3 regions of the Moraxella sp. TY6 genome follow, and region 1 is predicted to be linked to each of the others. Evidence: predicted binding sites of a transcription regulator. Region 1 holds the regulator's gene; each other region holds the start of a gene.
What was found. Region 1 encodes PhoB, which activates phosphate uptake and scavenging genes when phosphate is short. Its sites were predicted from a motif close to TGTCATNAANCTGTCATAA; they were not measured.
Positions count from the first base shown of each region.

Region 2: the regulator PhoB is predicted to act here: its motif matches at 1,723-1,741, upstream of ACK1U4_RS06975 (inorganic phosphate transporter).
Region 3: the regulator PhoB is predicted to act here: its motif matches at 2,071-2,089, upstream of pstS (phosphate ABC transporter substrate-binding protein PstS).

Region 1 covers NZ_JBLYZJ010000005.1:89,651-93,821, reverse strand. Annotated here, with positions in the region: gene phoR (phosphate regulon sensor histidine kinase PhoR) at 1-1,264, opposite strand, end outside; gene phoB (phosphate regulon transcriptional regulator PhoB) at 1,289-1,987, opposite strand; gene dtd (D-aminoacyl-tRNA deacylase) at 2,155-2,598, opposite strand; gene asd (archaetidylserine decarboxylase) at 2,742-3,575, shown strand; gene ACK1U4_RS05190 (class I SAM-dependent DNA methyltransferase) at 3,635-4,171, opposite strand, start outside.
Region 2 covers NZ_JBLYZJ010000007.1:98,431-102,601, forward strand. Annotated here, with positions in the region: gene ACK1U4_RS06975 (inorganic phosphate transporter) at 1-1,585, opposite strand, end outside; gene ACK1U4_RS06980 (DUF6691 family protein) at 1,783-2,196, opposite strand; gene ACK1U4_RS06985 (YeeE/YedE family protein) at 2,220-2,651, opposite strand; gene recA (recombinase RecA) at 2,947-4,005, shown strand; gene ACK1U4_RS06995 (regulatory protein RecX) at 4,122-4,171, shown strand, end outside.
Region 3 covers NZ_JBLYZJ010000003.1:114,634-118,804, forward strand. Annotated here, with positions in the region: gene pstC (phosphate ABC transporter permease subunit PstC) at 1-530, opposite strand, end outside; gene pstS (phosphate ABC transporter substrate-binding protein PstS) at 692-1,867, opposite strand; gene ACK1U4_RS03575 (CrcB family protein) at 2,155-2,520, opposite strand; gene tsaD (tRNA (adenosine(37)-N6)-threonylcarbamoyltransferase complex transferase subunit TsaD) at 2,533-3,588, opposite strand; gene ACK1U4_RS03585 (WG repeat-containing protein) at 3,621-4,171, opposite strand, start outside.

The DNA.
Region 1 (4,171 bases):
TGGTAAATGTCGAGCCTTTCCCGACTTTAGAGTCGACTTTGAGTTTGGCATGGTGTTGATATAGCACGTGTTTAACAATCGCCAGCCCCAAGCCTGTACCGCCTGTTTCACGACTGCGACCGCTATCAACTCGATAAAACCGTTCAGTTAAGCGTTCGATATGGCGAGGCTCAATGCCGATGCCGTTATCCTCCACACTAAAACACACGCCATCGTCACAATTGTGCCAACTGATACTGATTTCACCACCTTGAGGGGTGTATTTGATAGCATTGGTAATTAGATTGCTTAATGCACTTCTTAGGTAATCTTCATAACCCAAAATATGTTGCTGACTGTCAATGTGCAGATGAATGAGATGGTCAAAGTTTTTGTTATACATTTGGGCATCGTCAAACAGTTGGGTCAGCAGTTTTGGCATATCGACATTGACAGGCTCTCTGGGTTTTTCGTTATTTTCAAGGCGTGATAATAGCAATAAGTCATTGATAATATTATTCATGCGATGACTTTGTTGCATCATTTGACCGAATGCCCGTTGCCAACGTGGGTCGATGTCAGGCTGTTCGCTGAGGGTTTCGACATAGCCCATAATGACGGTAAGGGGGGTGCGTAACTCGTGCGACACATTGGCAACAAAGTCTTTACGCATTTGCTCAAGGTGTTGCATGCGAGTGACATCGTAAATCATCATCAGTTTTTCTTGCCCAAATTGGGTGATTTCACATTGCACAAACCGCTCGGCATCTTGCCAGTGGGTGAGGCGAATACCATCCAAAAAATCTTCGGTATGATGATAATATTGATGAAATAATGGATTGCGAATAATAGTCAAAATATGTCTGTTTTTATCGGATGGGGTCAGGGATAACATACGGTTGGCAGATTTATTCCACCATAGCAGACAGTCACGCTCATCAATCAAGATAATGGCATCATTCATCGCCCCCATTGATTGACGTATTTTTTTGACCAATTCGATGGTTTGTTGATGGGCTTGTTGTTCTTGGCGATTGATTTGATACAAACTACTGGCGATGATGTCTAGATTGGTTTCAAAATTGGGCGGTGGCTCGTCCGTGTGGCGAGTTGCCCAGTTTTTGAAGCGTTGTAACATCAACAAAAAATACAGCTCATACGCCAATAAGCCAATCGCTAGCCCCCAGCCCCATTGATGCAACACGCCACCTGCCAATAGCCCTATCAATGCTACCATGAGCATTGGGATAAGCGTTGACCATAAGTTGATTTTTTTGGCGGTCATCTAGGGGTATCCCATGCTATGCCGTTAAGGGGTTTTATTAGAAAAACGGTAGCCTGTACCACGCACGGTTTGGATATAATCAGCAAATCCAAACGGCTCAAGCACCTTTCGTAAACGGCGAATATGCACATCAATGGTGCGATCCTCGACATACACATTACCGCCCCAAACTTGGTCAAGTAGCTGAGTGCGAGTGTAGGCACGCTCAGGATGGCTCATAAAGAATGCTAATAAACGGTATTCTGTCGGTCCAATTTCGACAGGCTTACTATTGGCACTAACACGCTGGCTGGCGGGGTCTAACGTTAACCCATCGATATTAATTGGCTTTTCGCCTGACAAGGCACTGCTACGGCGTAATACCGCCTTAATACGAGAAACCAATTCACGGGTCGAAAACGGCTTGGTGATATAGTCATCTGCCCCTGCATCCAGACCTTGGACTTTATTATCTTCTTCGCCTTTGGCAGTGAGCATGATGATGGGAATTTCGGACAACATTTCGTCTTTTTTAAGACGGCGACACAAATCAATCCCTGATAAACCGTTGGGCAACATCCAATCCAGTAAAATCAAATTGGGACGGTGGTCTACCACCAAATGATGGGCTTGGGCGACCTCCGAAGCTTGCAAACAATCAAAGCCTGCCATTTCAAGGGTGGTGATAATCATTTCACGGATCGCAGGCTCATCTTCGACCACTAAGATGGTTTCATTTTTCATAAGTTTCTCAATGATTTAGGACTTACGCAAAAATGATAAATGGTATAAAACTGCGTCAGTCCTATTATGATTGCCAAAGGGCAGGGAAATATGACAGCAATATTACAACCGAAAAATATGACAATAATGTGACAAAGTCTGGGCTAGGCTTGGATTTCATCACTAATTTAGCCGTTCAACTCAAAAATAAAGTTAATCGGACCATCGTTGCAACTGCTGACCTGCATATTTGCCCCAAATTGCCCTGTGGCGACATTCGGATATTGCTGATTGGCGTATGCCACGATTTGCTCGAATAACGGCTCGGCAAGGCTAGGGTGCATGGCAGGCTTGAAGTCTGGACGGCGACCATTTTGGGTATTGGCGAGTAGGGTGAATTGCGATACGATTAATAGTCCGCCTTGCACCTCGCTGACGTTTTTATCCAATTTACCCTGTTCATTTTCAAATACACGGTACGTGAGGATTTTATCAATCATCTTTTTGCCAATATCGAGTGTGTCTTCATGCCCCAGCCCTAGATATACCAACACGCCTTGGTTGATTGCTCCCACGCTGATACCATCGACTTCGACTTTGGCAAAATGGACTCGTTGCATAACAGCTTTCATGGTATCCTCGTTGGCGTGGTTTTAGTGATAAGGGCTTGATAAAGGGTTGATAGGGTTTAATATTATGGGGTTTTTGATTATAATAGTCCGCTGTGCCAAACGGCAAGCGTATTTTTCATTTGAGCCAACATTTTGAGCCAACTATGACTGTATTTACCACGTTACAAAACCTCGTTCCCCAACAAACTTTGAGTGAAGTGGCAGGTAGACTTGCCCAAAGCCGTCACCCTTGGGTCAAAAAAACCTTTATTCGTACCTTTGCGACAGCTTATGGTATCAAATTGGATGAATATGAACGCCGTAGCCTGTCACAGTACGACAGCTTTAATGACTTTTTTACACGTGAACTAAGGGCAGATGCACGCACCATTGATGCGGATACTGACAGCGTGGTATGTCCTGCCGATGGTAAAGTATCACAAATCGGTCAAATCAACGACCAACAACTGCTTCAAGCCAAAGGCAGAACCTACAGTGTCGCCCAATTGTTGGGAGATTTTGAGCTGGGTAAAGCCATGACCGATGGCAGTTTTGCCACCATTTATCTTGCCCCAACCAATTATCACCGTGTGCATATGCCATTTGAAGGGACATTGGTTGAAACCATCTATGTACCCGGGCAGTTATTTTCGGTCAATAACGAAACTGCCGAAAATATCCCAGATTTATTCGCTCGTAATGAACGCTGTGTTTGCGTGTTTGATACCGAATTTGGTAAGGCGTGCGTGGTGCTAGTGGGGGCGATGATTGTCGCAGGTATTGAAACGGTAGCGACAGGCAAAATCAAACGCAGTGACAAAGTCCAACGTCAAACCCATGATGTCAAATTGGCAAAAGGCGATGAATTGGGGCGATTTTATCTCGGCTCAACAGCGATTGTTGTGTTGCCAAAATCGGCAGGCACAGCGTGGACAGCAGGTTTATATAATGGTGTACCTGTAAAAATGGGACAGAAATTGGGGATTTTTACCAAATAACAGGCGGTAAAAGGTTTTGATAAAAGGGCGTAAGCATTACGCCCCTACCAAACAAGTGCTTATAATTTTTTTGCTGTTAACAATAAAATCTCGTAGGTATGGTTGGGGCGTTGAATGTGACTGACTACCTCACAACTGACCTCACCAAATCCCATCGCAGTGGCAGTTTCTACCAAAAAACTTGGCTCAAAACCATGATGAAACACGCCTGTATCTTCGCTATGAAAACTGCCATCTTCGGTCGCCAAATCCGCCAATGCAATAAAGCCCCCTTGATTTAATAATTGCGAAAATTGGGCAAATAAGGCATTGATATCTTTAACATGATGCAACGTCATCGAAGAAATAATCCCATCAAAAGTGTGGTCAAAATGCACCTTATCATTGACCAAATCTTTTTCGATAATCGTCACTGCACAGCCGTGTAATTTGCCATGTGTATCAAGTTTTTTGCCAAGTTCGCTATTCATACTGGGCGATACATCAATGGCGGTGATAGCGTGGACGTGTGGGGCAAGGCGTTCTAATAGCAAACCTGTGCCAGAGCCAAAATCCAATAGCTTCATGGTGGGGTCAAGTGTGATATGTTGACGAAT
Region 2 (4,171 bases), on a different contig from region 1:
AATACAAACCACCCGATAACAACATGGTCGCAGGCAAGGTCAATACCCAAGCCGATAACAAACTCATCACGGTGCTTTTTTGTAGCCCTGAGCCATTGGCGACCATCGTTCCTGCCACCCCTGATGACAGCACATGCGTAGTCGATACAGGCAGACCCAAGCCATCCGCTGCCGCAATGGTGGACATCGCAACCAACTCTGCCGAAGCCCCTTGAGCATAGGTCAAATGTTCCTTGCCAATCCGCTCACCGACAGTAATCACAATCCGCTTCCAGCCAATCATCGTCCCTAAGCCTAATGCAATTGCCGTCATCACTTTTACCCATGTTGGGATAAACTTGGTGGCACTGTCGATGTCTTTTTGTACCGCTTTAAGTTGCTTGGTGGTGGCAGGATTTAACTCATTTGGTGAGTTTTTTTGGATGTTTTTGATGGTTTCACCGCTTAGGAACATTTGGTTTCGCATTTCGCTCACCGTTGCACCGTCCCATTGCTTAATATTATCATTTTTTTGGATTTGCGTACCGATAGTATCCAACGTGCTTGCCAGTGCAGGTACGACTTCAGGGGTTATTTTCTTATCTTTGACATAGTCCGATAAAATCAAACGAGCATCTTTATTTAATGGCGTAGTCGTTTGTTGTTGCAGGGTCAATGAGGCGGTTTTGGCGTGTTGCCCAAAATCGGTGATTTGTTGCTGTTGCAGATTGCCATTTAGCCCATACACCATCGGAATCGCCCCAACCAAAATCAGCATAATCAGACCCATGCCTTTTTGCCCATCGTTTGAGCCATGAAAAAACGACACCCCTGTACAAGTAGCAATCAAAATGCTCCGCACCCAAGTCGGTGGTGGCGTGTTGGGTTTTGGGGCTTCAAACAGCTCTGGACGGCGTTTGAATAGTTGTTTGATAATAAGTAGCAAAATTGCTGCCAAACAAAACCCAAATAAAGGTGAAAACAGTAAAGCTGCTCCGACTTTCTGTACTTGTGCCCAATCCACACCTGCAGTAAAGCCACGCCCATGCAGTAAGGCATTGCCCACGCCCACGCCAATAATCGAGCCAACCAGCGTATGGGATGACGAAGCAGGAATCCCAAAATACCATGTACCAAGATTCCAAATAATCGCCGCAAACAGCAACGCAAAAATCATCGCAAAACCACTTGCCGAGCCAACGTGCAAAATCAGCTCAACAGGCAACAACGCAATAATCCCAAACGCCACTAACCCAGTGGAGGTCAATACCCCCAAAAAGTTAAAAAAACCTGCCCACACCACGGCATAATGAGCAGGCATGGAATTGGTATAAATCACAGTAGCGACCGCATTGGCAGTATCGTGAAAACCATTGACAAACTCAAACCCTAAGGCAATTAGCAAAGCGAAAACCAGCAACACATACGGCATAATCGTGGTTGGGGTATCAAAAGCATGACTGATATCAAAAAATAGGCTATAGCCCATGAATAAAAGACCTGCCATCAGCAGACCAAAAAACGCAATCATGGCAAATTTGTTGGGGCGGTAATCAAGGGTTGGACGGGAATTGGCTAGAGACGTTACTTCACCGGTTGAAATCATTCAAACCTCTATAAACAGAGTGGCAACCAAGATATTGCAATAACAAAAAAGCCCATACAATTAGGGAGTTTTTACAAAACCTAATCAAAAGGGCTGTCATCCAATAACAAAAGAATATCCCCCCTATTATCCATGAATTTCATCAAAATGTCATCTATAAAGTGTACAGCTATTTCCCAACTGACTGAAAATTAAACCTAATACTTTTCCAAGGTCAATTTAAATACGCCCATCCCCAAAATCATACTCACCACAAAAACCACCCCTTGCCACGCCCCTGTACTCGCTAGTACCATTGCAGGGGCAGGACAAATCCCTGTAATCCCCCAGCCGATGCCAAACAGTGACGAACCGATGAGCAATCGCTTATCAATCTGTGTCGCAGTGGGCAAACTCATTGCATCACCCAATAAACTTCGGCTACAAGATTTTGCCAAAGCAAAGCTGATACTCGCCACCAACAATCCCCCACCCATCACAAAGGCAAGCGACATATCCCATTTGCCAAATATGTCCAAAAACCCTTGCACCTTCGCAGGATTCACCATATCGCCAATAATCAGCCCAATGCCAAAAATCAGCCCTGTCACTAATGCGATAATTTGTTGCATAAACTTTCCTAATTTATCGTTTATTATATTAAACCCAAAATATGTTTACCCACATACACGGTCAAAAACCCAGTCAGCATAAAGGTAACCGTTGCCACCATCGAGCGTTTTGACAAGCGAGCATTACCACAAATCCCATGCCCACTGGTACAACCCGACCCCAAACGTGTGCCAAACCCAACCAACAGCCCTGCCACCACATATTGCCACAGCGAATCAGTCACCGTCACCGCAGGTAATGGACGAACTAACTGATACAACCAAGGGGCAAGCAATATGCCTAATACAAAACACACCTGCCAACTAAAATTAACTGACTTGGGTGACAATAGCCCTGCGATAATACCGCTAACACCTGCGATTTTGCCATTAAACCACCACAATAAGGCAGCCGCTAAACCAATCAGTAATCCACCCATCAATGAGGCTATGGGGGTAAAATTTGCCCAATCCATGACATTATCCCTTATTTTTAAATAAATCATTTATATTATATTATAATATATAATAATTAGTGGTTTTACAATTAATTTTTTAAAATCCTGTCATTGAAACCATTAATCTATTCTTCAAAAACTTCTTATCAAAACAAATGCGACACAACATGTCGTTTAATGTATTATTTGACCTTTCTTTTATGCCAAAATTTGTTATGATAGCCACATCAAAACAAAGTTTCATCTCTCCCAAATTTTAACCGAATAAACGATTTACTCATTCACAACTTTTTAAATTCACAAGGAAATTACTATGGACGAAAATAAAGCCAAAGCCCTCACCGCCGCCCTTGCCCAAATCGAAAAAGCTTACGGCAAAAACACCATCATGCGTCTGGGTGATGAGTCTGCCAAAGTCAAAGTCGATGTCATCTCGACAGGCTCATTGGGGCTAGATATTGCCCTTGGGATTGGTGGCTTGCCAAAAGGTCGTATCGTGGAAATCTACGGGCCAGAAAGCTCAGGTAAAACCACGCTGACCCTACAAGCCATCGCTCAATGCCAAAAACAAGGCGGAACGTGTGCCTTTATTGACGCTGAACACGCCCTTGACCCTGTGTATGCCAAAAAACTTGGCGTAGATGTGGATAACTTGTTAGTAACTCAACCCGACAATGGCGAACAAGCCCTTGAAATCACCGATATGCTAGTGCGTTCGGGTGCGGTGGATATGATTGTAGTGGACTCAGTGGCAGCCCTAACGCCCAAAGCCGAAATCGAAGGTGAAATGGGCGACAGTCACATGGGTCTACAAGCACGCCTTATGAGCCAAGCGTTGCGTAAAATCACAGGTAACGCCAAACGCTCAAACTGTATGGTGGTCTTCATCAACCAATTACGTATGAAAATTGGTGTGATGTTCGGCTCGCCAGAGACCACCACAGGCGGTAATGCGTTAAAATTCTATGCCTCGGTGCGGATTGACATTCGCCGTATTGGTTCGGTGAAAGATGGTGATGCCATCATCGGTAACGAAACCAAAGTCAAAGTCATCAAAAACAAACTTGCACCACCATTCCGTGAAACCAAATTTGACATCATGTATGGCAGTGGGACGAATTATTTGGGTGAAGTGCTTGATTTTGCGGTGGATATGGACTTTGCCAAAAAATCTGGGGCATGGTACAGCTATAATGACAGCAAAATCGGTCAAGGGCGTGCCAATTCGATTAAGTTTTTGGAAGAAAATCCACAAATCGCCCAAGAACTTGAGCAAAAAGTGCGTGATGCCAAGCTCGCTCACCCTGACGAGTTGGTACACCATGAAGATGACCATGCCGAACCGCCAGAGTTTGTTGAAGGGATGGAATAATTTGCGGTTATCGTAGGGTGCGTTTGACGCACCATTCAAAATCAATATCTTCAATAGGTGCGTATGACGCACCTTACTTGGATGATTTTTTATGTAAAAAGAAACACAATAAACCAATGAGCAATTCAAATCCTCAAACTATCCTAGCCACCATCGAAAGTCAGCT
Region 3 (4,171 bases), on a different contig from region 1:
GCCAAAATCAAACTGGCAGTAAACAGACCAATCCCCATGGGAGCCCCTTGGAAGACTTGACCAATCACAGGCACATTACCCAAATGGTCAATCAGCCAAGGCTGAATATGCTCAGAAAACCACGGAGCAAACACGAAAAATCCCCACATACCATAAATGATAGAGGGAACACCTGCCAATAGCTCAATCGCAATCCCTAAAGGACGCTTGAGCCAATTTGGGCAAAGCTCGGTCAAAAACATCGCAATACCAAAACTCACAGGTACAGCCACCAAAATGGCAATAACCGAAGTCACCAGCGTACCATAAATTGGTGCTAATGCCCCATAGCTATCCATGCCTGTATCCCAGTCACTACTGGTATAAAAGCCAAATCCAAACTGCTTAATACTGGGTAATGCACCCAAAAATAGCGATACCAAAATACCGCCCAATAATAGCAAAACTAGAAACGCAAAAAATCGTGTTGCATTGACAAACAGCCAATCTAAGCGTTGCTGTTTTGCAAGTTTTGCCTGCAAATCCGACATGATAAACCCTACCCTAGTATGCGATGAAATATACCATCAATCACAACAGTTAACTCACTAAAAAAGCGTAGAGCAGATAAGTGGATCTTATGTTTATTGCTCTACGCTTGTATACAGTTGCTAATTCGCTGGCTTCATAAAACCAACGAATCCTTGCGATCTTATTTAGTAGCAGAAGCAGTGGTAGCAGAAGCGGTGCTAGCAGGTGCAACGGCGGTTGCTGTACTAGACTCAAACAATGGCTTACCATCTGTACCGACTACTTCTTTCCAGCTATCACGGAAAGTTGCTTTACTGGCTGATGAGAATGGTACGAAATCCAATGCTTTGGCAGCATCATCACCACTGGTATACGCCCAGTCAAAGAATTTCAAGGTATTTTTGACATTTTCTGGATTAGCAGGTTTTTTATGTACCAAAATAAAGGTAGCGGCTGAGATTGGCCATGCTTGTGGGTCTGCTTGGTTGGTTAGCACAATGCCAAATCCGGGGGTTTTCGTCCAATCCGCATTACCTGCAGCAGCAAAGGTTTCGGCTGATGGCTGTACGAAGTTACCTGCACTGTTTTTAAGTTGGGTATACGCCATGTTGTTTTGTTTGGCGTAGGCATATTCGACATAACCAATCGCATTTTTGGCACGCATCACATTACTGGCAACGCCTTCATTACCTTTACCACCTGCCCCTGCTCCTGTTGAAGCGGTAGGCCATTTGATAGATTTATCCACACCCGGCCCTGCTTTCCAATCAGGTGATACCGCACTGAGGTAGTGGGTGAAATTGTAAGTTGTACCAGAACCGTCTGAACGGAAAATGGTGGTAATTGGTGCGTCAGGTAGTGTTGTTCCTGCGTTCAAGGCAACAATCGCTGGGTCATTCCATTTTTGGATTTTACCAAGATAAATATTGGCAAGGGTTACGCCGTCTAGTTTTAATTGACCTGCTTTGATACCGTCAATATTCACCACAGGCACAACACCACCAATCACGGTAGGGAACTGTACAAGACCTTCTTTGTCCAATTCTTCCTTGGTCATTGGGGCATCGGTCGCACCAAAGTCTACTGTTTTGGCAATGATTTGTTTAATACCACCTGATGAACCAATTGATTGGTAATTGACTTGACCACCTGTGGCAGTTTTGAAATCACCTGCCCATTTGGCATAGATAGGCTGTGGGAAAGAAGCCCCTGCACCTGTGATGGTGAAGACTGCACTTGGATTGCTACCAGTGGCACTGCTGGCTTTGGCTGGGTCTTTGTTTTCGGCAGGTTGGTTGCCACAAGCAGTTAAGGCTAAGGTTGATGCAACCACTAAACTTAATAATGAATAACGCATAACAAACTCCTATAAAAAAGGGAAGTTAGGCGAATTGGGAGAAATACGTTGAAATTTATAGCAAAATTTATCAATCACTTAAAATATTGACGGCTAAAAATCGTCAATATCTTCGTATAAATCCCCAATTGACCCTAACAAAGTCACAATGTATTAAAATTGTGACTATGATTACAGGAAAATATGACAAAATTATGACAAAGCTTCATAAAGCCGTCATAATTTTTTATGAGTAATTGAAATATAAGGTTTTTTATATTAAGGAAGAGGTTTGTTTGATTAAAAAATCACCATGATGTCAGGTATCGCACCACAAAAAACCCCACGGCTGTCGCACATAAGGTCAATACCACGTGTAACACGACCAACATAGCCCCCTGCCCCCACTGTCCACGCCCAAATAGCCCAAACACTTCCGCACTAAAGGTGCTAAACGTGGTCAAGCCACCCAAAAATCCTGTGGTAATCAGCCCTCGCCAAGTCGGACTCAAGCGTTCGACATACACCAATGCCACGCCCATCAATAAGCCACCCAATACATTGGCAAGCAATGTGCCGATAGGTAACCAAGGATGCAGACCATTAAACCGTGACAATATTGCTCGCAATACCGCCCCCACGCCTGCCCCCAGTCCAATTAATAGCCATTGCATAATAGATGCTCACTAAACCGCTGGCAACAGCGTCATATCCCAACGTGGCAAACATTTGACCGCCAACTCATCGCTTTGACCTGCCTGCAAACGCTGATAGCCTGCAAACGCAATCATTGCCCCATTGTCGGTACATAATGCAGGTGGGGCGTAATGCACGGTTGCACCGATTTTTTGCAGTTGGGTCGCCAATGTGTCACGCAATACGGTATTGGCACTCACGCCACCAGCGATGACTAGACGTTGCATGCCTGTTTGCTGAAGGGCTTTGACACATTTTTTGGCAAGGGTATCGACCATCGCATATTGAAAGCTACTGGCAATATCGGCACGAGTTTGGCTATTTTGAGGATTGGCAGGGTCAGCGTGAGCCACCGCTTGGTCTTTAATCAGATTATGCACAGCGGTTTTCATACCGCTAAATGAAAAATCCAGTCCTTTGCCTAGCATGGGGCGAGGTAGCTCAAAGGCATTGGGATTGCCTGTTTCGGCAAGTTTGGCAATGTTAGGCCCACCCGGATAAGGCAAATTGAGCATTTTGGCAGTTTTATCAAAACATTCCCCTGCCGCATCGTCAATGGATTCACCTAATATTTCATATTGACCAATACCTTGTACAGCAACCAGCATGGTATGTCCACCTGACACCAATAATGCCACAAATGGAAAACTGGGAGCATTGTCGCCCAATAAAGGGGCAAGTAGATGCCCTTCCATGTGATGCACGCCAATGGCAGGCACACCCAACGCCATCGCAAGGCTACGCCCAAATAATGCCCCTGTCATCAATGCCCCCACTAGCCCCGGCCCTTTGGTAAAGGCGATGGCATCAATGTCGGATTTTTGTAGGTTGCATTGATTAAGCAGTTCATTTAGTAAGGGAATCAATTTACGGATATGGTCACGACTGGCAAGCTCTGGCACAACGCCCCCATAAGTGGCATGTAGCTCGATTTGACTATATAGCACTTGTCCCACCAAGCCTTGATTGGCAAGGTGGCGTTGCTCACTGTCAAAAATCGCCAGCCCAGTTTCATCACATGAGGTTTCAAGCCCTAATACTCGCATATATTACCTTTTACGTTATCATTCATAGGTGGTTAATCATGTTTGATACGTCTATTAAATTGATTGACGTAATAATTGTTATCACCCTTGGTGACATAAAAAACATTTTTATCTTCAACTTCAATATCATCGTATTGCGTTGGGATAATCAGTGTACCTTGTTCATTGACTACGCCATATTTACCGTTTAGCTCAACAACACTAAAGCCATCGGTAAAATAATCCACATCATCATACTTTAGCGGAATCACTGTTTGACCCTTGGTGTTAATCATGCCCCATTTACTATCTTTGGACACCACCGCATAGCCGTCATAAAAGCTATAAACATCATCGTAGTTGGGGGCAATCACCATGTTATTTTGACGGTTGATAAAACCATAGCGATATTCATCGTTTTTATTTAACAGACCTGCCAAAGCAAGGTCGTCAGTAAAGGTATCTAAATCATCATACATTAATGGAATCACAATGCGATTATTGACATCAATCATGCCATATTTATCGGATTTACCCACGATGGCGATACCGTCTTCAAAATCCTCGGCATACTCATATTGTAAGGGAATTTTAACATTACCCT